Regions from separate parts of the Salinivibrio sp. IB872 genome, predicted to be linked through region 2. Evidence: predicted binding sites of a transcription regulator. Region 2 holds the regulator's gene; each other region holds the start of a gene.
The links. Region 2 encodes PurR, which represses purine synthesis genes. Its sites were predicted from a motif close to TNANGNAAACGTTTNCNTNA; they were not measured.
Positions count from the first base shown of each region.

Region 1 (9,185 bases), on a different contig from region 2:
TGCCATAACACATCTCTTGTAATAAGGCCGCGTCACGCGGTGCGATACGTTGCTGGGCTAAAGGCAGTTGTTGTGACAGGGACTGACCCTGATCGACAACTTGATACAGAACGCGGGCAGCCGCGGCTCTTACATTCATGCTGTTACCTACATTGCAGCCAAGTGGCGAGTAGTATGCCACCAAGGGGCGTTAACCAATAAAAAAGGCCAGTGGACTGGCCTTTGAATGACGATGACACGGTAAACCGTGTTCATTATAGCTGTGTACCAATCTCAAACCATTCACGGCGCGCGTTGAGCAGCTCATGGGCTTGCATGGCTTTTTTACCGGGAGGCTGAAGCTGTGTTAGCTGGAGTACACCTTTGCCGGTAGCAACCTGAATACCGTGCTTGTCGGTATTGATCACCGTGCCAGGTGTGGCGTCGACATCAATGTCGAGCACATTGGCCTGCCAGACTTTGATATTTTGCTCTTCCAAGGTGAAGTAGCTGACTGGACGTGGATTAAAGGCGCGAATGCAGCGTCCGATAAATGCAGCATCTTGTGTCCAATCAATTTTGGCTTCTTGCTTGGTCAGCTTCTCAGCATAGTTGGCTTTGGCATCGTTTTGTGGCTCGGCAAGAATAATGCCGTTGGCCATGTCATTGAGACAATCAATCAAGGCTTGGGGCCCCAATTCTGCCAAACGCGTATACAAGCTGGCACTGGTATCGGTTTCTTCGATAGGCAGCGTGGCGATTTTTAGCATATCGCCGGTATCAAGGCCTTCGTCCATCTGCATGATAGTGACACCGGTTTCGGTATCGCCCGCCCACACGGCACGCTCAATTGGCGCGGCGCCGCGCCAACGTGGCAAAATAGAGCCGTGGACATTCACACAGCCCAATCGCGGTGTATCCAGTACTGCTTTGGGCAGGATCAGCCCGTAAGCGACCACCACCATCACGTCAGCGTTTAAGGCTGCCAGTTCCGCTTGCGCTTGTTCATCACGCAGCGTGCGGGGTTGATACACGGGTAAGTCATGCTCAAGCGCGAGCTTTTTCACTGGGCTTGCCGTGAGCTTCTTGCCTCGGCCTGCCGGTTTATCTTCGCGGCTATAAACCGCAATCACCTCATGCTCACTGTCGAGCAGGGCTTGCAAATGGCGCGCGGCAAAATCCGGCGTGCCCGCAAATACAATACGCAGCGGTGTACTCAAAGTGACCTCAGCTTGCTTTTTGGTTAGCGCGTTTGATTTTTTCCATCTTCTGCTTGATGCGTTGACGCTTCAATGGCGAGAGGTAGTCAACAAACAGCTTACCTTCTAAATGGTCAAGCTCATGCTGGACACAAATGGCCAACAGATCGTCAGCATCAAACTGATATGGATTGCCGTCGCGGTCTAACGCTTTCACAGTCACTTCGGCGGCACGTGGCACTAAGGCACGGGAACCCGGTACGGACAGGCACCCTTCTTCGATACCGTCTTCACCCCGTTTTTCGATGATCTCTGGGTTAATTAACACCATAGGGTCATCGCGGGTTTCTGAGATATCGATCACTACAATGCGTTGGTGAAAGTCCACCTGGGTCGCCGCGAGGCCAATACCGTCTTCGTCGTACATGGTCTCGAGCATGTCGTCGACCATTTTTTGGATCTCAGGCGTCACTGCTTCCACCGGCTTGGCGACGGTGCGAAGACGCTCATCTGGGAATGTTAATACGTTCAATAAAGCCATAACGTCTCATAAAAATTGAACTGTGCCGAAAGCGGCACGGGGTAATTGGGTTAATTCTAGACATTTTGACAGCCAATTGACAGCATCAGCATCATCCGTCTGGTGAGGAAGACATTGATGACAAGAAAGCTATTCAATCTCGCCGCCGCTGGGCTATTGGCTATCGCGCTACCAGTACTGGCAGCCGGCCCCGCCGAGAGTCAGCGATATGTGGTTGAGCGAGGGGATACCCTGTGGGATATCGCCGCTGCCTTTTTCGATAACCCTTGGCAATGGCCTGAAGTGTGGTACGCAAATCCGGCCATAAAGGATCCCAATCTGATTTATCCCGGCGATGTGCTCACCCTCACATGGCAAGCGGGAAAACCGACCGTTAGCTATAAGCCCAGACGTGCGATTGCAGCAAAGGGAGATACGCCCAACACGCCAGCGCTGAGCAGTGTGGATCCTGTGCTGCTGCCGTATTTACAGCAGGACATACTGGTTGAAAAGGCGCGTTTGGTGGCGCTGACTCGCGTCCTTGGCTCGACGGATGGACGTCAATATCTGTCAGTACACGATACCCTATATGTGGATGCGTCCCTGAGTGTTAAGGATTGGCAAGTGTTTCGGGTTGAGAAAACCTTTTTACGCCCTGCGCCGTCAGAGGCTAGCGCCGAACCTACCGCGATGGTGAGCTTAAAACATGTGGCTGATGGGCGTATTCGTGCGCGAAGTGAAGGCCGCAGTGTGATGACATTGACACGGGTGGTGCAGGAAGTGCGCCCCAATGATGTCTTGTTACCTTTGCCCGAGAACACGCATCCGCGTTTTTGGCCCCAAGCGGCTCAAACTGATGCCACATTATTGGGGCATCTGTATGGCAGTGAGTATGTCGCGAATGGTCAGCTTGTGGTACTTGATAAAGGCGCCAATGATGGCGTGACAGCCGGGCAAATGTTTACTGTCACTGAAGCTGGTGCCAACGTATTAAATGGCCCTGGTGAGTATCGCTATCAAAACGCAAGTGACAGTGCTGCGCAGCCGATGACCGCCTTGCCTGATGTGACGGTGGGACAAACCATGGTGGTTCGGGCTTATCCGTGGGTAAGTTTGGCGGTGATCACGCAAGCGCGTCAGCCGATCAAAGCCGGCATGCATGCGGTGCCACCGTCCCCTCAACTGGCCTATGCGCGATAAATCCCTGCGAGGGTGGTTGATACTGACCCAAGTGCCGCGGTTGCGCGTTTCGCAGCGACGCGCGCTGTTGGCCAAAGTGCCCATCGATGCGTTGAGTGAGCAAACTGCTCATGATCTTGCCGCGGTTGGTTTAACCGCTGAGCAGTGTCAGGCCGTCACGCATCCCAATCATGCCATGATTGAGCGTAGCCTTGAGTGGGCGAGGCAAGAGAATTGCCACCTGATTGGCTTTGACCACCCAGCTTACCCTGCATTACTCCGAGAAATCGCACGGCCGCCTTTGCTCTTGTATGTGCAAGGCGATCTGACTTGCTTGGCGATGCCTCAATTGGCGATGGTGGGCAGTCGTCACGCGACCCCGCAAGGTTTAGAAACGGCGTATCAATTTGCTAAACAATTGGTTGAGCATGGTGTTGCGATTACCAGTGGGCTTGCGCTAGGTATCGATGGCCGAGCACACAAAGGTGCTCTTGAAGGCCACGGCAAGACATTAGCAGTGCTAGGAAGCGGGCTTGCCAATGTGTATCCTGCACGACATCGTGCATTGGCTGAGCGGATTGAAGCACAAGGCGCACTGGTCTCAGAGTTCTGGCCAGAGGCTCCGCCAAGGGCTGAGCACTTTCCGCGGCGCAATCGACTGATCAGTGGGTTATCGGCAGGCGTATTAGTGGTAGAGGCCGCGCCACAAAGTGGGTCGCTGATCACGGCACGTTATGCACTTGAGCAAAATCGTGATGTGTTTGCGATTCCTGGGCCCATTGACCAAGTCCAGTCGCGTGGGTGCCACCAATTGATTAAACAAGGGGCCACACTCACAGACTGTGTCGATGATATCTTGCATGAAATTGATAGCCTGATAAGCTTCGCCGCGTGTCAACAAACCGAATTATTTAGTGACGCGCCTAAGTTAGATACACATGAAGGATTGCCATTTCCTGAGCTGTTGGCTAACGTAGGTACTAAAGCGACGTGTGTCGACGTACTGGCTGAGCGCTGCAACCAACCGGTTCACGAAATCATGATGCAGTTGTTAGACTTAGAACTCCAGGGGCTTGTAGCAGCAGTACCCGGTGGCTATGTCAGAACGAGGAGGGGCTAGCCATGATGGACATTCTTATGTACCTGTTCGAAACCTACATCCATAGCGATGTGGAAGTGATGATCGATCAGGACGAGTTAGCAGATGAATTGTCCCGTGCGGGTTTTCATCAAGACGATATATATAAAGCCCTGAACTGGCTTGAAAAGCTGGCACAGTTGCAAAATGCGGATAAACAGCCTTACCTATCAGGCAGTGCCCAAAGCTCGATCCGAATCTATACCGAGCAAGAAACACGCTTTATTGACCAAGAAAGCCGAGGCTTCCTTTTATTCTTGGAGCAAGCAGGGGTACTTTCACCGGAAACGCGTGAAATGGTCATCGATCGGGTGATGGAGCTCGAGACCCAAGAATTCTGTCTTGATGACCTAAAATGGGTCATTTTGATGGTGCTGTTTAATGTGCCCGGTAACGAACGTGCATATACACAGATGGAAGAAATGCTGTACGACGTACAAGAGGGATACGTGCACTAACGCTTATCAATGACAGTAAAAGGTGTGAATGAGTAAAGATAACACCCCGAATACCCATGAGCGCTGCCCGGAATGTGGCAGCGCTCTTGCGTTTAAATCGGGCAAACGAGGCCCGTTTCTGGCCTGTACGGCCTACCCAGACTGCCACTATACCAAAGCGTTACATCATGGTGATGGCCATGTAGTAAAAGCCCTTGGCGTGGCTTGCCCGGCGTGTCATCAGGGAGAATTGGTGTTACGCCAAGGTCGATTCGGTATGTTTATTGGCTGTGATCAGTTCCCGCAATGTACGCATATCGAAAAACCGGATGAACCGGATCATACTACCCTCACTTGCCCTGCCTGCCACAAAGGTGAGCTGGTGGAGCGCACCTCGCGTTACGGCAAGCGCTTTTTTGCCTGTGACCAATACCCGAAGTGTCATTTTGCGGTAAACGCACAACCGATAGCCGGCACCTGCGAGCAATGTGGCTTTGCGCTGCTGGTGGAACGCAAGAAAGGCGGCAAGACGGTGCATCAATGTGCCGATAAACCCTGCAGCGCGATTCAAGGTGAACCGACTGCAGAATCGGAAAGCGAGGGTTAATCGGTTTGCGCGGCGAGAGCCAAGGCAGCCGATTTTAAGCCGTGAAAAGCATCGTCGGGGAGGTAGCTGGCGAGGCTGGCTAACTTGGTGGCAAGCGCCGCGTTCGACGTGGCCGTGACATTAATATGGCCCACTTTGCGTCCCGGACGAGGCGTTTTGTTATACCAATGCACATGGGCATCACGATAGGTCGCAAGCGGGACACTGCCTTGGCCTAAGATATTAATCATCGCCGTCGGCTGGATTAAATCGGTCGGGCCGAGGGGTAAGCCGCTGACGGCGCGCAGGTGGTTTTCAAACTGGCAACACGCGCTACCTTGCTGTGTCCAGTGACCGGAGTTGTGCACCCGAGGTGCTATCTCGTTCACCAGCAAGCTGCCGTCTACATCAAAGAATTCCACCGCGAGCACTCCCACATAGTTAAGCGCGCTGGCAATCTTTTCCAACATGTCCGCGGCCTGTGTTTGCAAGGCATGCTCATCCGGGCGCACCACAGACAAGGTTAATATCCCATCATGGTGGTGGTTTTGGGTCAGGCTATAACTGGCAAATTCACCATTCGCGCCACGCACACCAATCAGTGACACTTCTCGGTCAAAGGGGATCATGGCTTCGGCAATGATGGCTTGGCCATCGCGTTGCTCTGGCGCGCTAAGAAAGGCGTCGAGCTCGGCCCATAATGCGTGAAGATCATCGCCGTCACGATAGCGCCACTGTCCTTTGCCGTCATAACCATCCAAGGTGCTTTTGAGGACCAAGGGTGTCCCCAGTGCGTCGACCGCCTTTTCTAAATCAGCTTGTGTATACACCACTCGGTATGGCGCATTGGCGACGCCTGCTTGCATCAGCAGAGCTTTCTCAATTTGGCGGTCGCCACCGGTTAGAATCGCCTGAGCACTGGGGCGTAACTTCCCGCTTTGCTCGCATTGGTGCAAGATATCAGCGGGGATATGCTCAAATTCTGCGGTAATAATATCTGCGCCAGCGATGGCCGTATTGAGGCCGTGCCCCAAAGGTTGCAGCGTCAGTGGGTGAATAATGTCGCCACTACGCACATCATAGGCGCTGACGATAAGATTGAGCGGCGCGCCGGCCAAGGCCATCATCCGAGCCAGTTGTCCCGCGCCTAACACCAGAATATTCATGGCCTTACCCTTGTGGGTTGGGTTGAGCGAGAACGGCCTCAGTTTGCGCTTGGCGGAACGCATCCACTTTTGCCATCAAATCAGGGTCGGCCGTTGCGAGAATTTGTGCCGCAAGGAGGCCTGCATTCGCGGCGCCTGCGTCACCAATAGCAAGCGTGCCCACAGCTACACCTTTGGGCATTTGAGCAATAGAAAGCAATGAGTCCATTCCCTTTAATGCTTTTGACTGGACCGGAACGCCGAGCACCGGCAGGCTGGTGTGTGCGGCGGTCATCCCAGGCAGATGGGCGGCACCACCGGCGCCGGCAATAATCACTTTAATCCCGCGCTCGGCCGCTTGTTGGGCGTAGTCGGCAAGTAACTGTGGTGTGCGATGGGCAGAGACAATACGGGTTTCGTAAGGGATGGCAAAGTGATCCAACATAGCCGCTGCATGTGTCATGGTAGGCCAATCGGATTGCGAGCCCATGATGATACCGACAGTCATAATACGTCCTTCTTGATGACAAGCGTGAATAAGATAAGCTGAGCGTGACGCGAATTATACCCAGATTTCATCGCAAGGAAAACGTTTGCGTCAGCGGTGGGGGATGAAATTCCGTCAAGATCCCAGTGCGTGGATCAGGTAAAGTAAGCACATAGTCTCAGTAACAAAGGATGTGAGCGTGGCACACGGTCAGTCGACAATTGATAAGCAAGCCGTGAAGGCTTTTTTCCTCCAGCTTCAAGATGATATTTGCCAACAGCTTGCGCAAGAAGATGGCCAAGCGTGTTTTTTTGAAGATGCGTGGGAGCGTGAGAAAGGGGGCGGTGGCCGCAGTCGCGTCCTGCGTCAGGGCCAAGTATTTGAGCAAGCGGGAGTGAACTTCTCGCACGTATTTGGCGATCAAATGCCTGCCTCGGCGACCGCGCACCGTCCAGAGCTTGCTGGGCGCTGTTTTGAGGCCATGGGGGTGTCGTTAGTGATCCATCCTCATAACCCGTACGTGCCGACCTCGCACGCAAACGTGCGGTTTTTCATTGCCGAAAAAGAAGGTACAGATCCTGTGTGGTGGTTTGGCGGCGGCTTTGACCTCACACCTTTCTATCCGTTCGATGAAGACTGCCAGCACTGGCATCAGACCGCCAAAGCCTTATGCGCGCCTTTTGGTGATAGTGTGTACGCTGATCACAAAGCATGGTGCGATCGCTATTTTTATCTGCCCCACCGTGATGAAACCCGTGGCGTCGGCGGGCTTTTCTTTGATGATTTGAACCAATGGCCATTCGAACAGTGCTTTGCCTACACCCAAGCGGTTGGAAAAGGCTTTATCGATGCCTACCTGCCGATAGTACAGCGCCGCAAAGCCACGCCTTATGGTGAGCGAGAACGCGATTTTCAGCTTTATCGCCGCGGACGCTATGTCGAGTTTAACTTGGTGTATGACAGAGGCACGCTATTTGGCTTACAAAGTGGTGGGCGTACCGAATCTATTCTGATGTCGATGCCGCCGATGGCGCGCTGGGAATATAACTGGTCACCTGATGAAGATGCACCGGAAGCGAGACTTTATCGCGACTACCTTAAACCGAGGGAGTGGTAACGGATGACCGATCGTTATTGCGTGGTAGGCCACCCGATTGGCCACAGTAAGTCGCCGCAGATCCACGCCGCATTTGCGACGCAAACCCAACAAGACATCGACTATCAAGCCATTGAGGCGCCGCTTGAAGGCTTTGTGACCACCATGCAGGCGTTTTTTGCGCAAGGAGGGCGCGGCGCCAATGTGACCGTACCTTTTAAACAGCAAGCGTATGAATGGGTTGATACACTGACAGAGCGTGCCCGCCGCGCCGGTGCCGTGAATACGCTGGTTAAGCAAAGCGATGGTTCCCTACTGGGTGATAATACGGACGGGGCAGGTTTGGTAACTGACTTACACTACCACCATGTGGCACTGCGCGATAAGCGCATTATGGTTGTGGGAGCAGGCGGTGCAGCAAGGGGTGTGTTGCTTCCTTTACTGGAGCAAGAGCCAGCATTGCTGATGATAGTGAATCGCACCGAGCAAAAAGCCCAGCAATTAGCCGCTGCATTTGGTGAGGCCGGACCGATCACCAGTCATGCCGTGGATAAACCCATGGCGGCGCCCGTTGATGTGATCATTAATGCGACCTCGGCGAGCTTACATCAAAGCCATCCCCCTCTCCCGCAAGGAGCGATTGGCCCAGCGACCACTGTCTATGACATGGTGTATCAAGCTGGCTGTACAACCAGCAACCAATGGGCGCAACGCCAAGGAGCAGGGCGATGTTTAGACGGCTTGGGCATGCTGGTGGAACAAGCGGCGGAAAGCTTTGCTATATGGCGTGGCTGTCGGCCGCAAACCGAACGTGTGCGCGAGCAGTTAAGAGAGGCACTCAGTCGATGAATCAATCCCTTATTCTGGCTGCGGACGAAGCGCAGGTCGATACCGCAAAGGCGCGTGTTTGTTTCTACGGCCAACTTAATGGTGCGTTGTTAACATGTGCTGTCCGCTTTACCACCTTATCAGCGCTCGCCGGCTGTGCGGTAGACTCGGATAATGCGCAGGCGATTGTCGAACAGGTTTGGTTTGATATTGAAGAGCAAATGGAAGCGGCCATCGAATCAGAAGCGTTTGAACCCGATGGCAGCTTGGTGATCTAGTGCTCGCAGCGGTAGATGTCTTTAGTGTCGACATAGTTTTGCGCTGAGCGTGCAAAATAGGCACGCTCTTTGTCAGTGAGGGGGCGAACCTGTTTGACCGGTGAGCCAACATACAGGTAGCCGCTCTCTAAGCGTTTTCCGGGCGGGACTAAACTACCAGCGCCAATCAGCACTTCATCTTCAATCACAGCGTCGTCAAGAATAATCGTCCCCATTCCCACTAGAACTCGGTTGCCAATCCGGCAGCCGTGTAACATGACCTTGTGGCCGATTGTCACTTCTTCACCAATGATCAGCGGGTAACCATTTGGGT
Region 1 is NZ_MUFO01000056.1:5,929-15,113, forward strand. Features, by position in the region: gene rsmB (16S rRNA (cytosine(967)-C(5))-methyltransferase RsmB) at 1-139, opposite strand, end outside; gene fmt (methionyl-tRNA formyltransferase) at 255-1,199, opposite strand; gene def (peptide deformylase) at 1,207-1,719, opposite strand; gene BZJ18_RS15475 (LysM peptidoglycan-binding domain-containing protein) at 1,837-2,898, shown strand; gene dprA (DNA-processing protein DprA) at 2,888-3,997, shown strand; gene BZJ18_RS15485 (DUF494 family protein) at 4,000-4,473, shown strand; gene BZJ18_RS15490 (DNA topoisomerase family protein) at 4,502-5,059, shown strand; gene BZJ18_RS15495 (5-(carboxyamino)imidazole ribonucleotide synthase) at 5,056-6,204, opposite strand; gene purE (5-(carboxyamino)imidazole ribonucleotide mutase) at 6,209-6,691, opposite strand; gene hemF (oxygen-dependent coproporphyrinogen oxidase) at 6,870-7,787, shown strand; gene aroE (shikimate dehydrogenase) at 7,791-8,615, shown strand; gene BZJ18_RS15515 (DUF1488 domain-containing protein) at 8,612-8,872, shown strand; gene BZJ18_RS15520 (gamma carbonic anhydrase family protein) at 8,869-9,185, opposite strand, start outside.
Region 1: the regulator PurR is predicted to act here: its motif matches at 6,765-6,784, upstream of purE (5-(carboxyamino)imidazole ribonucleotide mutase).

Region 2 (3,228 bases):
CTTGGCTGGCTGACCAGTTTACAGAGCTTAACCCCTTGGCATGACAATGTTGAGCCGCATGTACTCGCCATCGTTCAACAAGTTCGATTACCTCGAACCTTGCTGTGTATTTTTATCGGTGCATTGCTCGCCGTTTGCGGCACGTTGATGCAGGGGCTTTTCCGCAACCCTCTCGCTGACCCGGGTATTATCGGTGTCTCTGGCGGCGCATCATTAGGAGGCGCACTGGGCTTGCTATTGCTCTCTTGGGGCAGTATCGAGGCCAGCTTTGTGTTTTCGGTGCCTGCCTTTGCGTTTATCGGTGCACTACTGGCAACCCTATTTGTATACAGAATTGGCACAACGGCCATGGGCAGTTCGGTGACCATCATGTTGCTAGCGGGCATTGCGATCAGTGCTTTGTCCGGCGCTGCATTAGGCTTGATTAACTATGTGGCGGATAATCAAACGTTACGAGACATCGCCCTTTGGTCGATGGGGTCACTGACCGGTGCAACTTGGGGACAAATTGTTCTCACTGGCATCGCTGCATGCTTACTCACGGTATTTGCCTACCAGCGCGCACGCCACTTAAATGCCCTTTTGCTCGGTGAAAACGAAGCGGCGTATTTGGGCATTGATGTACACCATTTAAAACGCCTACTCATTGTTGTAACCGCGGCGGGAATGGGCATTGCGGTAAGTGCTGCCGGTCTTATCGGCTTTGTGGGTCTAGTGATCCCACACATTGGGCGTTTAATTGCCGGCCCGGATCACCGCACACTGGTGCCCTTATCAGCCATTCTTGGTGCCCTGTTACTGACCTTGGCCGATATTGTTGCCCGTGTCATTGTCGCCCCCGCCGAATTACCTGTTGGCATTATTACCGCCCTAATGGGGGCTCCTTTCTTTCTATGGCTTCTTATTCAACAACGAAAAGCAGTGGTTCACGAATGACAGATTCTGCGCTTCAAATCTCCAAGCTCAGCTATGCGCTTAACGGCCGTCAACTACTAAGCGAGATTGATCTCGCCTTTACTGCCGGCCAGTTACACGTTTTACTCGGGCCGAATGGTGCGGGGAAAAGTACACTGTTAAAGCAATTGATTAGCGACAAACATCAGCATGGCAGTGTGCAGTTTTGGCAACAGCCAAAAAGCCAGTGGCAAGGCGAAGAATTTGCCCGACGAGTTGCCTTCCTTCCCCAACATAGCGGGCTCACGTTTGCATTCTCCGCGCAAGAAGTGGTCGAGATGGGAGCGACACCACTAAAGGCAAACCGAGAACAGATCGCGGCCCTTGCTAACGAGCAACTAACGGCATGGGATATTAGCCATCTTGCTCATCGACCGTATCCGATTTTGTCTGGCGGTGAAAAACAACGCGTACACATGGCGCGCGTATCATTACAGCTGGCACAAACCGCACCAGATCAAGCGATACTGATGCTGGATGAACCCACTTCGGCCTTAGATATTACCCATCAACATTACACCCTAAAGCGCTGTCGAGCACTCGCTGACCAAGGAATGACAGTGCTATTGGTGTTGCACGATCTGAATTTGGCGGCGCAATACGCCGATCAACTGCATTTTCTGAAAGCAGGTCGAATCGTCCTATCCGGCGATCCGTGGCAGTGTTTTAGTAGTGATAGAGTGGCAGACATCTACCAATACCCGCTGACCGTACTGACTCATCCGGAGCATAACTGCCCACTGATCGTGTCTTAATTGATAAATACATCATAGCTGGCTCACAAAACCGTCTGTTGGTCCATTTTCGCTGATCAGACCAATTGCGAGTGTGCGCCAACCTAAGTAAACTGAGAGCGCAACCGATTAGCTATGAGAATGAATGAAATCGGATTCGTTACCTTCGCAACCGTCTGATGTGCCGGGATTGTGAAAGACATCGCCGCTGACGAACAGCGGCGTTTTTCTGTAAGGTCGCGAGTAACGATCCCTACGCATTACTACAAAGAAGAATCAAGATGGCAACGATTAAAGATGTCGCGCGTCTCGCCGGTGTATCGACCACGACGGTGTCACACGTGATAAACAAAACCCGCTTTGTCGCCGAGAAGACGACTGAGAAAGTATGGCAAGCGGTTGAAGAGTTAAACTACGCCCCAAGTGCTGTGGCGCGAAGCTTGAAATGCAACACAACACGTACACTGGGTATGCTGGTGACCAAATCCACCAACCCCTTTTTCGCCGAGCTTGTTCACGGTGTGGAAGACTATTGCTACAAGCAAGGCTACACACTGATTCTCTGCAATACCGAGGGTAACCTCGAAAAGCAACGCGACTACCTGCGTATGTTGTCAGAAAAGCGCGTCGACGGACTCATTGTAGTGTGCTCTGATCTCAACGAAGATTTGATGCTGTTATTAGAAAAAAAACGCGATCTGCCTATGGTCGTGATGGATTGGGGCAGTCACCATATCGATACAGACCGCATAGAAGATAACGCTGAATTAGGCGGTTACCTTGCCACCAAACACTTTATTGATAATGGACATACTAAAATTGGCTGTATTTCTGGCCAAATGGATAAAAATACCTGTAAGCATCGCTTAAACGGTTATTTCCGTGCGTTAAAAGAAGCCAATATTCCAGTGAATGAAAATTGGCTGATTGAGGCAGATTTCGAAGCCGATCAAGCGCAAATTGCCGCGAAGCAATTGGCGACGATGTCAGACCGCCCGACCGCTGTCTTTTGTTTTAATGACATTATGGCATTAGCGGCCATTAGTACATTTAACGAGCACGGCTTGAAAGTGCCAGATGATATATCGGTGATTGGTTACGATAATATTGATCTCACCGAGTATTTCTCGCCACCATTGACAACTATTCACCAGCCCAAACGCCGTCTAGGCAAAACGGCCGTCAAGCTCTTGCTCGCGCGAATTGCCAACAACGAGACTCAACAGCAAGTGTTCGAAWTGCAACCTGCACTAGTGAGTCGGCAGTCAGTTAAAACACTATCTTAATGTTTTAATGAAACTTTTATGAAGAGCACCGTCAATGTCTTGGCGGTGCTCTTTTACGCGACTACTCTTCCGGTAGTGCTTTTACTCTAGTTCATCAATTACACCCACCCTGAACCAAGATCACATTTTGTTCGATGGGAGAGGACGACATCGGTGTCTAATTATTATATGCTTAATAGCGTTTGAACAAGGCAAACCATGGCGCAAGCATGGGACTCAAAGCCTCCGGCCTAACGGTAATTTGACATGATGTC
Region 2 is NZ_MUFO01000059.1:10,699-13,926, forward strand. Features, by position in the region: gene BZJ18_RS15785 (FecCD family ABC transporter permease) at 1-936, shown strand, start outside; gene BZJ18_RS15790 (heme ABC transporter ATP-binding protein) at 933-1,709, shown strand; gene purR (HTH-type transcriptional repressor PurR) at 1,970-2,974, shown strand; cyclic di-GMP riboswitch class I at 3,155-3,228, shown strand, end outside.

Region 3 (12,610 bases), on a different contig from region 2:
GTTTGTTCAGCAGTATGCGGCACGATGGTGAGCTTAAATGCACTGCCATTGACATCGTTCACCGTCAGGCTAATCCCATCTACCGTGATCGAGCCTTTTAACGCCACATATTTGGCGAGCTCAGACGGTAATCTAATCCAGTATTCCCACGCGCGGCCGGTTTGGTTCACCGATATCACTTCACCGAGGCCATCAACATGGCCTGCCACCATGTGGCCGCCAAATCGCGTGGTGGGTAGCATCGCCTTTTCAAGATTGACCTTGTCTCCGACCGACAAGTGCCCCAGTGATGAACGTGCAAGGGTTTCAGATGACACATCTGCGCTATAGCCCGTTGCGCTCAATGCTACCACGGTCAAGCACACCCCATTGGTGGCGATACTGTCACCCAGTTTGACATCACAGAGATCAAGCTCACCACTGTCGATAGTCAAAGTCATGTCTTGCCCGCGGCGAGTCAAGCGTTCTACTCGGCCTACCGCTTCGATAATTCCAGTAAACATCGTTATTCGTACTCTTGCGTGATCACGGCATGCTCAGAGAGCATGGCGGTTAAGCGAACATCGTCACCGATCCTCGTCACGTGATTAAAGTGAAAGCGCGGTGCATCGTCCATCCGTTGCATCCCATCTAAAGCAACCAAGGGGCGACTATCGCCTCCTAACAAGACGGGGGCTTGGTAAACAATCAGTTCATCGACTAACGATTCAGTGAGAAGCTGACCCGCTAGCCTTGCGCCCGCTTCGACCCACACTTTGTCAATGTCATGTTCCGCCAATGCGCGAAGGATAGCGGTGAGTGACGCATCGGGCATTACCCATTCTTGCACGTTATCCGGCCACGCATGATTACTCGGTGAATCAACAATACGGATCACATCGCCCTCAAGCTGATAGACGGTTGCATCCGGTGAAGTTTTATTGTCTCTATCTAGCACAACACGTGTCGGTTGGCGCACAGTCGATTGCGGATAAGCATCAAGTGTGGCTCGAGGAAGTTGGCTTTGGCGTACATTGAGGCTGGGGTTATCGGCCAATACCGTGGCGCTGGTCGATAAAATGGCACTGGCTTGAGCACGAAACGCTTGCACATCGGCACGTGCGGGCTCACCGGTGATCCATTTACTTTGGCCATTGGCTAAGGCGGTCCGGCCATCGAAGCTCCCTGCCAGCTTAAGCTGTACATACGGCATTTGGGTGAGCATTCGCTTAATGAAGCCGGGGTTTAGCGCCTTGGCCTGCTCCGCCATCACACCGACGACCACCTCAATACCTGCTTCTTGTAAGCGCGCGATGCCTCTCCCTGCCACTTGAGGATTGGGATCTTGCATGGCACACACTACGCGACTGACGTTAGCGGCAATTAAGGCATCGCAACACGGTGGCGTGCGACCATAGTGAGAGCAAGGCTCTAAGGTGACATAAGCTGTCGCCCCTTGTGCACATTCCCCCGCCGCCTTTAAAGCGTGTACCTCGGCATGTGGCCCACCGGGAGCAAGATGAAACCCTTCACCAACAATGTCGTCACCATGCGCAATCACACAGCCCACATTGGGATTCGGGGTCGTGGTAAAGCGCCCTTGAGCGGCAAGCGCGAGTGCGCGCGCCATCATGGTGTTATCGCGTTGGTTGTTACTCATTTTTGCAGCCGTGCAATTTCTTCACCGAACTCACGAATATCTTCAAAGCTATGATAGACAGAGGCAAAACGGATATACGCCACTTTATCGAGCTCTTTGAGTGCTTCCATCACTAAGTTACCAACCGAGGCGGAGCTAATCTCTCGCTCACCGGTAGCGCGAAGGCGTGATTTAATGCTGTTGATCGCTTTTTCAATATCGTCCGCACTGACAGGCCGTTTTTCCAGTGCGCGCTGAATGCCACCGCGCAGCTTTTCTTCGTCAAAAGGCTCACGATTACCATTGGTTTTGATGATGCGTGGCATCACCAGCTCTGCCGTTTCGAACGTGGTATAGCGTTCTGCGCACGCCAAACACTGGCGACGACGACGAACTTGATGGCCATCGGCGACGAGTCGAGAATCGATCACTTTGGTGTCGGTTGCACCACAGAATGGACAGTGCATGGGGCTAGCCTCCTCAATATCATCCCGTTAGTGTAACCGATTTGCGATTATGAAAAAGCCTGCAAACGGCGAGTTTGTAACGATTCTGTGCGCAAAGCTGATTTCGCTAAGAATCGGTGGCTAACCACGCATAAAAAAGGCGCCTGAAGGCGCCTCTGCTTTTTCACTTACAACGCTTACGGTTACGCATAAACCGGTAAGCGGCGGCAAATGGCTTGAACTTTCTCTTTAGTTTCAGCAATCACTTGCTCATTATTGATGTTATCTAACACATCACACATCCAATGCGCGAGCTGTTCAGCGTCTTGCTCGCTAAAGCCACGGCGTGTAATCGCTGGCGTCCCCACACGAATGCCTGAGGTGACAAACGGGCTACGTGGATCGTTCGGCACACTGTTTTTGTTCACAGTGATGTTCGCGGCACCAAGCGCAGCATCCGCTTCTTTACCGGTGATGTCTTTGTCAATCAAATCAACCAAGAACAAGTGGTTGTCGGTTGACCCTGAAACGATGTTATAACCGCGTGCTTGGAACCCTTTAACCATCGCACGAGCGTTATCAATCACGCGCGCTTGATAAGCTTTAAACTCAGGCTCCATCGCCTCTTTAAACGCGACAGCTTTACCCGCAATTACGTGCATCAGTGGGCCACCTTGACCACCTGGGAACACCGCAGAGTTGAGCTTTTTGTAGAGGTCTTCACCCGCATTGGACAGGATCAAACCGCCGCGCGGCCCTGCGAGGGTTTTGTGGGTGGTGGTGGTGACCACGTGTGCATGTGGCAATGGATCTGGATACACGCCTGCTGCAATCAAACCAGCAACGTGTGCCATATCCACCATGAACCAAGCGCCCACTTTGTCGGCGATTTCACGCATACGCTTCCAATCCACCACTTGCGAATAGGCAGAGAAACCACCAATGATCATTTTCGGCTTATGTTCCAGCGCGAGCTGTTCCATTTGCTCGTAATCAATCTTACCCGCTTCATCAATGCCGTACGCAACCACTTCATAGTGTTTGCCTGAAAAGTTGACCGGAGAGCCGTGCGTTAAGTGGCCACCATGCGCCAAGCTCATGCCCAAAACCTTGTCGCCTGGGTTTAGCAGCGCCATATAGACCGCGCTGTTGGCTTGTGAGCCTGAGTGAGGTTGCACGTTGGCATATTCACAACCAAACAATTCACACGCACGCTCAATCGCAAGAGCTTCCACTTTATCGACATGCTCACAGCCGCCGTAATAACGCTTGCCGGGGTAGCCTTCGGCATATTTGTTGGTCAGTTGAGAGCCTTGCGCTTCCATGACGCGTGGGCTGGTATAGTTTTCTGACGCAATCAGCTCAATGTGTTCTTCCTGACGAGCCGTTTCTTCTTCAATGGCTGCGAACAGTGCCGGATCGTAATCCGCAATTTTCATGTCACGCTTTAGCATTTGTCTCTCCTGACTCAATGGTGGCGGGCTATTACCCTTAAAGCGAATGCTACCCGTACCCAAGTTGGCCCGATAGCTCGAATGGTTTTGATATGGCATAGTGCACCACACCTTGGGTTAGTCGCCTTACACATTTAAAGTGACTAAACCAAGGCAAACAGGCGGAAAAGTCGGCGTTTTAAAAGCCTGACGCAAACGTTTACGCTACCGCCATTACTGCGTTCGTCATTCTACAAAAAAACCACTGCAACAGGTAGTGTCAATCGGCCGTTTTTTTTATACGTCGGTTGTGCCAGATTAGTCCGCCATACAGAAACGCAGATTGTGCGCTGTAAACAATTTACACGCGAGTATCAAATTGCTGACATCCTATCAGCCAGTGATTTACTTGGCTGACTTTTTATTACTCTCATTTGGCGATAAAATCCGCGCCCGCAATTCCCATTAACCTTATTTAACCGCCGCCCCAGTTGGGTTTTGGCGGACTTTTTGTTGCTGTTTATGTAGGGAGAAGCCGTGTGAGCCGATATCAACACAGCTTAAAAGAAGATGTGATCGCCATTGCCTCTGGGGCGTTTCTCGTCGCACAAGGGGTGTTTTTCTTGCAACAGGCCGGACTGTTAACCGGCGGGACGACTGGCCTTGCTTTGTTAGTCAGCCAATTTACTGACCTGTCCTTCGGCACCCTGTACTTTCTGTGTAACTGTCCGTTTTATTTGATGGCTTGGTTTCGCATGAGCCCGCGCTTTGCTGTGCGCAGCTTACTCGCCGGTGGCGCGGTGTCCGTGATGGCCGACCATATCGCCTACTTTTTTCAAATCACTTGGTTGGCCCCCGCCTATTGTGCGGTCATTGGTGGCTTGCTGATGGGCGTCGGCATGTTGATGATTTTCCGCCACAATGCCAGCTTAGGCGGTTTTAACGTACTAGTGCTTTATTGTCAGGACAAGTTTGGGATCTCGGCAGGAAAACTGCAAATGGGTATCGACTGTACCATCCTGGCGCTATCTTTCTTCCTCATCGACCTCAATCTCTTGATGTGGTCGGTGGTTGGCGCGATTGTGCTCAACTTAGTCTTGGCGATGAATCATAAGCCGGGTCGTTATCAAGCGCATCCGGCCAACCCTAGCGCGTAGTCAATCACCACGCCACACAAACAAAAAGCCAAGCATCACGCTTGGCTTTTTGTTGCTTACCGTATTAGTCCAACTCGCGATATTAAATCGCTTCTTCGTCTTCCTCACCGGTACGGATACGCACCACGCGTTCAACATCGAAGACAAAGATTTTACCATCACCAATTTTACCGGTTTGTGCGGTATCAATGATGGTTTCAACACACTGTTCTGCGACATCATTCGCGACCACGACTTCCAGCTTGACCTTAGGCAGAAAGTCCACCATGTATTCAGCGCCTCGGTAAAGCTCAGTATGACCTTTCTGACGACCAAAACCTTTTACTTCTGAGACAGTCATCCCCGTGATGCCCACGTCGGCAAGTGCTTCGCGTACGTCATCGAGTTTAAATGGCTTGATGATGGCTTCAATTTTTTTCATTCCGTTATCCTTCTCGTTGGCCGCAGCCGGTCCTGATGGATCAGTTGTTTAGCTGAAATTGTATCGCAGCCGGATAAAAAATCATCCATCGATTCACGCTTATCACTAAAAAGCCGCCATAGATTGGCGGCTTTGATTGGTATAAGGCTTATCCCAGTGTGACCCGCGCGTTGCGGAACATGCGCATCCACGCACTGTCTTCGCCCCAATCATCAGGGTGCCAAGAGTTAGCAACCGTACGGAATACCCGCTCAGGGTGCGGCATCATAATGGTGACGCGGCCCGACTCAGTGGTCAGCGCGGTAATGCCATTTGGTGAGCCATTCGGGTTGGCAGGATACGCTTGTGTTGGCTGGCCGTGATTATCGGTGTAACGCAACGCCACCGTACCTGACGCCTCAATTGCCGCTAGATGCTCTGCATCACGCACCTCAACACGTCCTTCACCATGCGATACCGCAATGGGCATCCGTGAACCCGCCATCCCAGCAAAGAAGGCGGATGGGCTTGATTGCACTTCCACTAGGCTAAAGCGCGCTTCAAAGCGCTCCGACTCATTACGAACAAATCGTGGCCAGTGTGCGGCGCCTGGGATCAGTTCATGCAGGTTCGATAGCATTTGGCAGCCATTACACACGCCAAGTGCCAAGGTATCTTCACGCGTAAAGAAGTCACTGAATTGATCGCGCGCGCGGCTGTTAAACAGAATGGATTTCGCCCAACCTTCACCAGCGCCTAACACGTCACCGTAAGAGAAACCGCCACAGGCCACCAGCCCTTGGAAACCGTCCAAACTGACGCGTCCTGAGAGAATGTCACTCATATGAACGTCCACAGCGTTAAAGCCAGCGCGATCGAAAGCGGCGGCCATTTCCACATGCGAGTTCACGCCTTGCTCACGCAAAATAGCCATCGTCGGTTGTTGACCGGTAGCGATATATGGCGCAGCAATATCTTCATGCACGTCAAAGCTCAGGCTGGCGTGCAACCCAGGATCGGCCGCCTGCTTGGCGTCAAACTCTTGACGAGCGCAGTCCGGATTATCGCGACGCGCTTGCATCTGATAGGTGGTTTCAGCCCAAACCTGACGTAAGTGCTGGCGACTGGCTTGATAGATAGGCGCCTCACCGTGACGCAAGATAATCTCATCGCTATCACTTAGGCCGCCAATCAGGTGACTGCATGCGGTTAATTGATGTTCATCCAACACCGCATTAACACGCTCGAGATCTTGCGTCGCCACTTGGATCACCGCGCCCAGCTCTTCGTTAAACAACACCGATAAGGCATCGTCGCCTAAACGGGCGATATCCACGTCAATACCGGTGTGACCGGCAAACGCCATTTCCGCCAAGGTGACGAACAGTCCACCATCAGCTCGATCGTGATACGCCAGTAGCTTTTGCTCTGCTACCAAGGTTTGCATCGCATTGAAAAAGCCTTTTAGGCGGGCGCTGCTGGTGACATCGGCAGGCTTATCGCCCAATTGGTGGTAAACCTGAGCCAACGCGGTTGCGCCCAGACGCTGCGCGCCCTCACCGAGGTCAATCGCAATCAAGTGGCTATCACCTTTATCGGTACGCAGTTGTGGAGTCACGGTACGACGCACATCTTCCACGCGGCCAAAGGCGGTGATAATCAGCGACATCGGCGCGGTGACGGTTTTGTTTTCACCGTCTTGCTGCCACTGGGTTTTCATCGACATCGAGTCTTTACCCACCGGAATGGTCAGTGACAGCTCAGGACACAGCTCCTCGCCAACGGCTTTAACCGCTTCGTACAAGCCGGCGTCTTCGCCCGGATGACCTGCCGCGGACATCCAGTTCGCAGACAGTTTAATGTTAGTCAGGCTACCAATATCGGCACAGGCAATATTGGTAAGTGCTTCGCCGACCGCCATACGGGCAGAAGCAGCAAAGTCGAGCAAGGCCGCAGGCGTTCGCTCACCCATCGCCATCGCCTCACCGTGATAACTGTCATAGCTGGCCGCCGTGACCGCACAGTTAGCGACGGGTACCTGCCAAGGGCCGACCATTTGGTCACGCGCAACCAATCCGGTCACCGAACGGTCACCGATGGTGATCAAGAAGGTTTTCTCCGCCACCGCCGGTAAGCGTAAAACACGCTCACAGGCTTCCGCTAGCTCAATGCCTTGGGTGTTAAGCGCGGTACCTGTCACTTGCTGACGCGTCACATCCCGGTGCATTTTGGGCGCTTTACCCAGCAAGATATCCATCGGCATGTCGATAGGAGTATTGTCGAAGTGGCTGTCTTCAAGCGACAGATGACGCGCATCGGTGGCCTCACCAATCACAGCGTACGGCGCCCGTTCACGCTCGCATAAGGCTTCGAAAAGCGCCATATTTTCCGGTTTAACCGCCAAGACATAACGCTCTTGTGACTCGTTACACCAAATGGCGAGCGGACTCATTCCCGGCTCATCATTAGGAATGTCACGCAAGTTAAAGCGTCCACCGCGGCCGCCATCATCGACCAGCTCTGGCATCGCATTGGACAGTCCACCTGCGCCCACATCGTGGATAAAGGCAATCGGATTATCGTCGCCAAGCTGCCAGCAACGATCGATCACCTCTTGGCAGCGACGCTCCATTTCTGGATTCTCACGCTGTACCGAGGCAAAGTCTAAGTCTTCCGCCGATTGACCGGATGCCATCGACGATGCTGCACCGCCGCCAAGGCCGATGTTCATCGCCGGACCACCTAACACAATCAGTTTGGCGCCCACGTCAATCTCGCCTTTTTGCACATGGCCGTCGCGGATGTTACCCATTCCACCGGCGATCATGATGGGTTTGTGATAGCCACGCACTTCCTCACCGGCATGCGAGGTCACCAATTGCTCATAGGTGCGGAAATAACCCAGCAAGTTAGGTCGGCCAAATTCGTTGTTAAACGCCGCGCCGCCTAGCGGGCCTTCCAGCATAATATCGAGCGCAGTAGCAATGCGCTCAGGCTTGCCATAATCGCGCTCCCACGGCTGAACGAAGCCCGGAATTTTGAGGTTAGAGACGGAAAAACCGACCAATCCTGCTTTGGGTTTGCCTCCGACACCGGTTGCCCCCTCATCACGAATCTCACCGCCAGAGCCTGTTGCCGCGCCTGGCCACGGTGAAATCGCAGTAGGATGGTTGTGGGTTTCCACCTTCATCAAAATATGAGCCGGCTCATGGTGATATTGATAAGTGTGGCTATCAGGGCTGGGGAAAAAGCGCCCAACGTTTGAGCCCGTCATCACGGCTGCGTTGTCTTTATACGCCGACAGCACGTTATCTGGGGTTTGCTCATAGGTATTTTTGATCATTTTAAACAGCGACTTAGGCTGTTTTTGACCATCAATAGTCCAGTCGGCATTGAAAATTTTGTGTCGACAATGCTCTGAGTTGGCTTGCGCAAACATCATCAGTTCGATGTCGTTAGGATTACGCCCCAGCTGGGTGAAGTTCTCGACCAGATAGTCAATTTCATCTTCTGCCAGTGCCAACCCTAGGGCTTGGTTGGCCTCGACTAAGGCGGCGCGGCCACCTGATAGAATGTCTACGCTATGCATCGGCGCAGGTTCCGCTTGCTCGAATAGCACCGCGGCAGCCTCAAGCTCACTGAACACAGCTTCCATCATCCGATCGTGCAACAATCCGGTTAAGGTTGCGTGTTGCTCACTGGTCAAAGGAGCAGATAACTGAATATAGTACGCCGTACCGCGCTCCAAGCGTTTCACCGCGTCCAAGCCACAGTTATGGGCAATATCGGTTGCTTTGGATGACCACGGCGACAAGGTGCCGGGACGAGGCGTAACGAGAAACAGCGTCCCTTCAGGCGCATGCGGCGGTAAAGTGGGCCCGTAAGTCAGCAACTTTTCGAGCTTTTCGCGACTCGCGCTATCCAAGGGGTGATGCAAATCAGCGAAGTGAATAAACTCAGCATACAGTGCCGTGACTGGCAACTGATGCGCTTGACAGCTAGCCAGCAGTTTATTGACACGAAACTCAGACAGTGCGGGGGAACCACGCAAAATATCCATGTGCGTACGTCTCTCGTTAGCAGTTAGTGAAAGGGGTATACCCAAATTAACACGCGTTGGCATGTAAACTTGGGTATCACAACTCACACTGACAGCCTTTGCTGTCTGCAGGTTCACGCCCATTTCTTGCTGGCCTTTTAAGCAAGCGGCGGCCATTATAGGGGAAAATCCTCGCGGGCAACACACCTGACGCAACCGTTTGCGCAAAAAATTTCCCCTCTATCGGTCGGACGCCTATTCACGTAGAATGGAGGGTCCATTGATCACGGCCTGTGTATTCACGCCGGCCCGCAACAAGAGCAACAGCCTTTGAGACAGCGTCGATTTATTCTGCCATCTTGGATTGCCTGCGTGGCCCTTGTGCTGCTAACCCTGCCTTTGGCGGGCTGTGATTGGCATTTTGATGACCGTACGACTCTCGAAAAAATCCGCGATCGCGGCGTGCTAAGAGTGGGCACACTCAATAATCAGCTTTCTTATTACATCGGTCCTAATGGCCCAACCGGCCTAGATTATGATTTAGCCAAGCGCTTTGCCGATAAGCTGGGCGTAAAATTGGAAATGACGCCTACCTACACGCTCTCCGGCCTCTTTCCCGCCCTTGAGCGCGGCGATGTTGACATTATTGCCGCGGGCCTGACCATCACACCGCAACGCCTTGACGCCTTTCGCCCCGGTCCTGCGTACTATTTTGTTAGCCAACAAGTAGTGTATAAAAACGGCCACTGGCGACCGCGTGATGTCGATGACTTCAACCGAGATGATGCTGTAATGGCAGTGGTTGAAGGCTCCAGTCATGACTTAACCTTGCAATCACTGAAACAAGCCCATCCTGCACTGTCTTGGCAAATCGTCCAAGATGCCGATGACGACGAACTCCTCAAACAAGTCGCGAATGGTGACATCGACTTTACCATTGCCGACTCCGTCGACATTGCACTGATCCAACGCACCCACCCTGATATCACCGTCGCGATGGAACTGAGCGAAGACGAGCCAGTCGCTTGGTTTATGAAAAAGCAAGGCGATAGCAGCGTTTACGCCCTGATGGTGGAATTTTTTGGTGACCTTGCTCAAAGCGGCGAACTGGCGATTTTGGAAGAGAAATACTTTGGTCACGTGGATCAGTTTGATTACGTCGATACCCGCGCCTTTTTGCGCGCGATTGAGAGCAAACTGCCCAAGTGGGAGCCGCTATTTAAAAAATACGCCAATGAATTTGACTGGCGTTTGCTCGCCGCCCTGTCTTATCAAGAATCACATTGGAACCCGCGCGCTATTTCACCGACTGGCGTGCGCGGCATGATGATGCTGACCTTACCGACCGCAAAATCTGTCGGCGTACGCAACCGGCTTGATCCCGAGCAAAGCATTAAAGGCGGCGCCCTTTATCTGCAACGGGTATTGGAACGCGTACCGGATAGCGTGAACCCGCACGAACGTATTTGGTTCGCGCTTGCCTCGTACAATATCGGTTTTGGCCACACGATGGATGCACGCCGCCTCACGGAGGCACAAGGGGCCAACCCTAACTCGTGGAGTGATGTGAAAAAGCGTCTGCCCATGCTCGCCAAGCGCCAATATTATACCCAGACACGCTACGGCTATGCGCGTGGATACGAGGCGTTAAGCTACGTCGAAAATATCCGCCGTTATTATCAAAGTATTCTAGGCTATGAAAAAGCGCATATTGAAGCGCTCGACAATGAGCAGGTTGAAGACTTAGGCGGCCTACAAACCATTGTCGCGCCAGCGCCTGAGCAAGAGTCTGAAACCGTCACAGACACTGACGAAACGTCACCACAAAGCGACGCTAACCAGCAACAGCAATGAGGGCAGTATGGTTCCGAGAAAACGGCTCGTGAGAAGTAACTTCCGTAAAAACACGATTTCCGCCGCTAACCGGCGTAAGCGCATGCGTCAAAATATGCACAAGAAAGTACTTTGGCGACAACGTACGTTTGCCATCCGCGAGTTCGCCGCCTTTGACGATGCGTTTTAACCCTCGCCCTGCTCTCGAGCCGCTTTTTTAGCGGCTTTTTTTTCGGCTCGGCGACGACGAAAAAACGCTTGAAGCTGCTCACGGCAAGCATCCTCAAGCACCCCCCCTTGCGATGCCACGTGATGATTCACGCCCTCGTAACTGAGCAAGTTCATCACCGATCCTGCCGCTCCGGTTTTAGGGTCGGAGGCACCAAAATACACGTTGCGAATACGGCTATGTACCATAGCCGCAGCGCACATTGGACAAGGCTCTAAAGTGACATACAAGTCAGCATCAATCAGGCGATAGTTCCCCAGCACTTGACCTGCTTGGCGCAATGCCATGATTTCCGCATGCGCAGAGGCATCATGTTGGGTAATTGAACGGTTCCATCCGGTCCCGATGATCTCCCCTTGGTACACCACCACAGCCCCGACTGGCACCTCACCCTCTTGCTCGGCTTTTTCCGCCAGCGTCATGGCGTGGCGCATGTATTTTTCGTGCTCGTTTGATGGCGTTTGCAACTCGCTCATTCAAAACCCTGTAACTTCACCCATTGAGATGGCGCCAAGTATACGACACAAATAAGCCGGCTCGAAGGCCGGCTTGTCTGTCGTCACGTAGGAACGCGTTATTGAACCAAGTATTGATAGCTTGCTTGAATGCCTAACGGCAACCCAACCGCCCAATAAGCCAGAAGGAAAAGCGTCCAGCCCACCAGCATAGTGATGGAGTATGGGATCATTAACGAAGCCACAGTGCCAATCCCGGTCGATTTCAAATAGCGCTGGCAATACACCACCACTAGCGGGAAGAACACCATCAATGGCGAAATAATGTTAGAGACAGAGTCACCCACACGATACGCCGCTTGTGATAGCTCAGGCGAAATGCCGACAACCATCAGCATTGGTACGAGAATCGGACCAATCAGTCCCCATTTTGCCGATGCCGACCCGATCAACAAGTTGACCATGGCGGTGAGCAGGATCATACCCACAATCGTCATTTCACCCGGCAATTTCATCGATTGCAGCAACTCAGCGCCGTTGAGTGCTAACAAAGTACCAATGTTGGATTGGGTAAATGCAGCCAAAAATTGCGCACAGAAGAACGCCATCACCATATACGCGCCCATGGTCGCCATGGTATCCGACATGGATTTGATTACGTCTTGGCTGGTTTTAAAGGTACCTGCAGTTTTGCCGTAGACAATGCCCGGAATAATAAAGAGCACGAAAATCAGCGGTACAATTGATTGCATAATCGGCGCATCAAATGCGGTCAGTTCCCCTGAAGGAGAGCGAAGCGGCGATGTTTCCGGCAACGCAGCAGCAACAAGAGCAGCAATTCCCACCAACATGGCCAAGCCTGCGCGGTTAAAGGCTTTACCTTCAATCGCCGTGAATGAACCAAGGTCAGGAGCGTCTTCAGCATCCTCATCAATCGGCGTGCGGCTAAGGCGCGGTTCAATGATTTTCTCGGTTACAAACCAGCCTAATGCCACAATCA
Region 3 is NZ_MUFO01000006.1:94,402-107,011, forward strand. Features, by position in the region: gene BZJ18_RS04735 (riboflavin synthase) at 1-503, opposite strand, end outside; gene ribD (bifunctional diaminohydroxyphosphoribosylaminopyrimidine deaminase/5-amino-6-(5-phosphoribosylamino)uracil reductase RibD) at 506-1,639, opposite strand; gene nrdR (transcriptional regulator NrdR) at 1,636-2,085, opposite strand; gene glyA (serine hydroxymethyltransferase) at 2,268-3,518, opposite strand; gene BZJ18_RS04755 (YitT family protein) at 4,037-4,654, shown strand; gene glnB (nitrogen regulatory protein P-II) at 4,737-5,075, opposite strand; gene purL (phosphoribosylformylglycinamidine synthase) at 5,224-9,114, opposite strand; gene mltF (membrane-bound lytic murein transglycosylase MltF) at 9,478-10,947, shown strand; gene BZJ18_RS17345 (hypothetical protein) at 10,955-11,116, shown strand; gene tadA (tRNA adenosine(34) deaminase TadA) at 11,113-11,631, opposite strand; gene BZJ18_RS04780 (AbgT family transporter) at 11,730-12,610, opposite strand, start outside.
Region 3: the regulator PurR is predicted to act here: its motif matches at 3,706-3,725, upstream of glyA (serine hydroxymethyltransferase).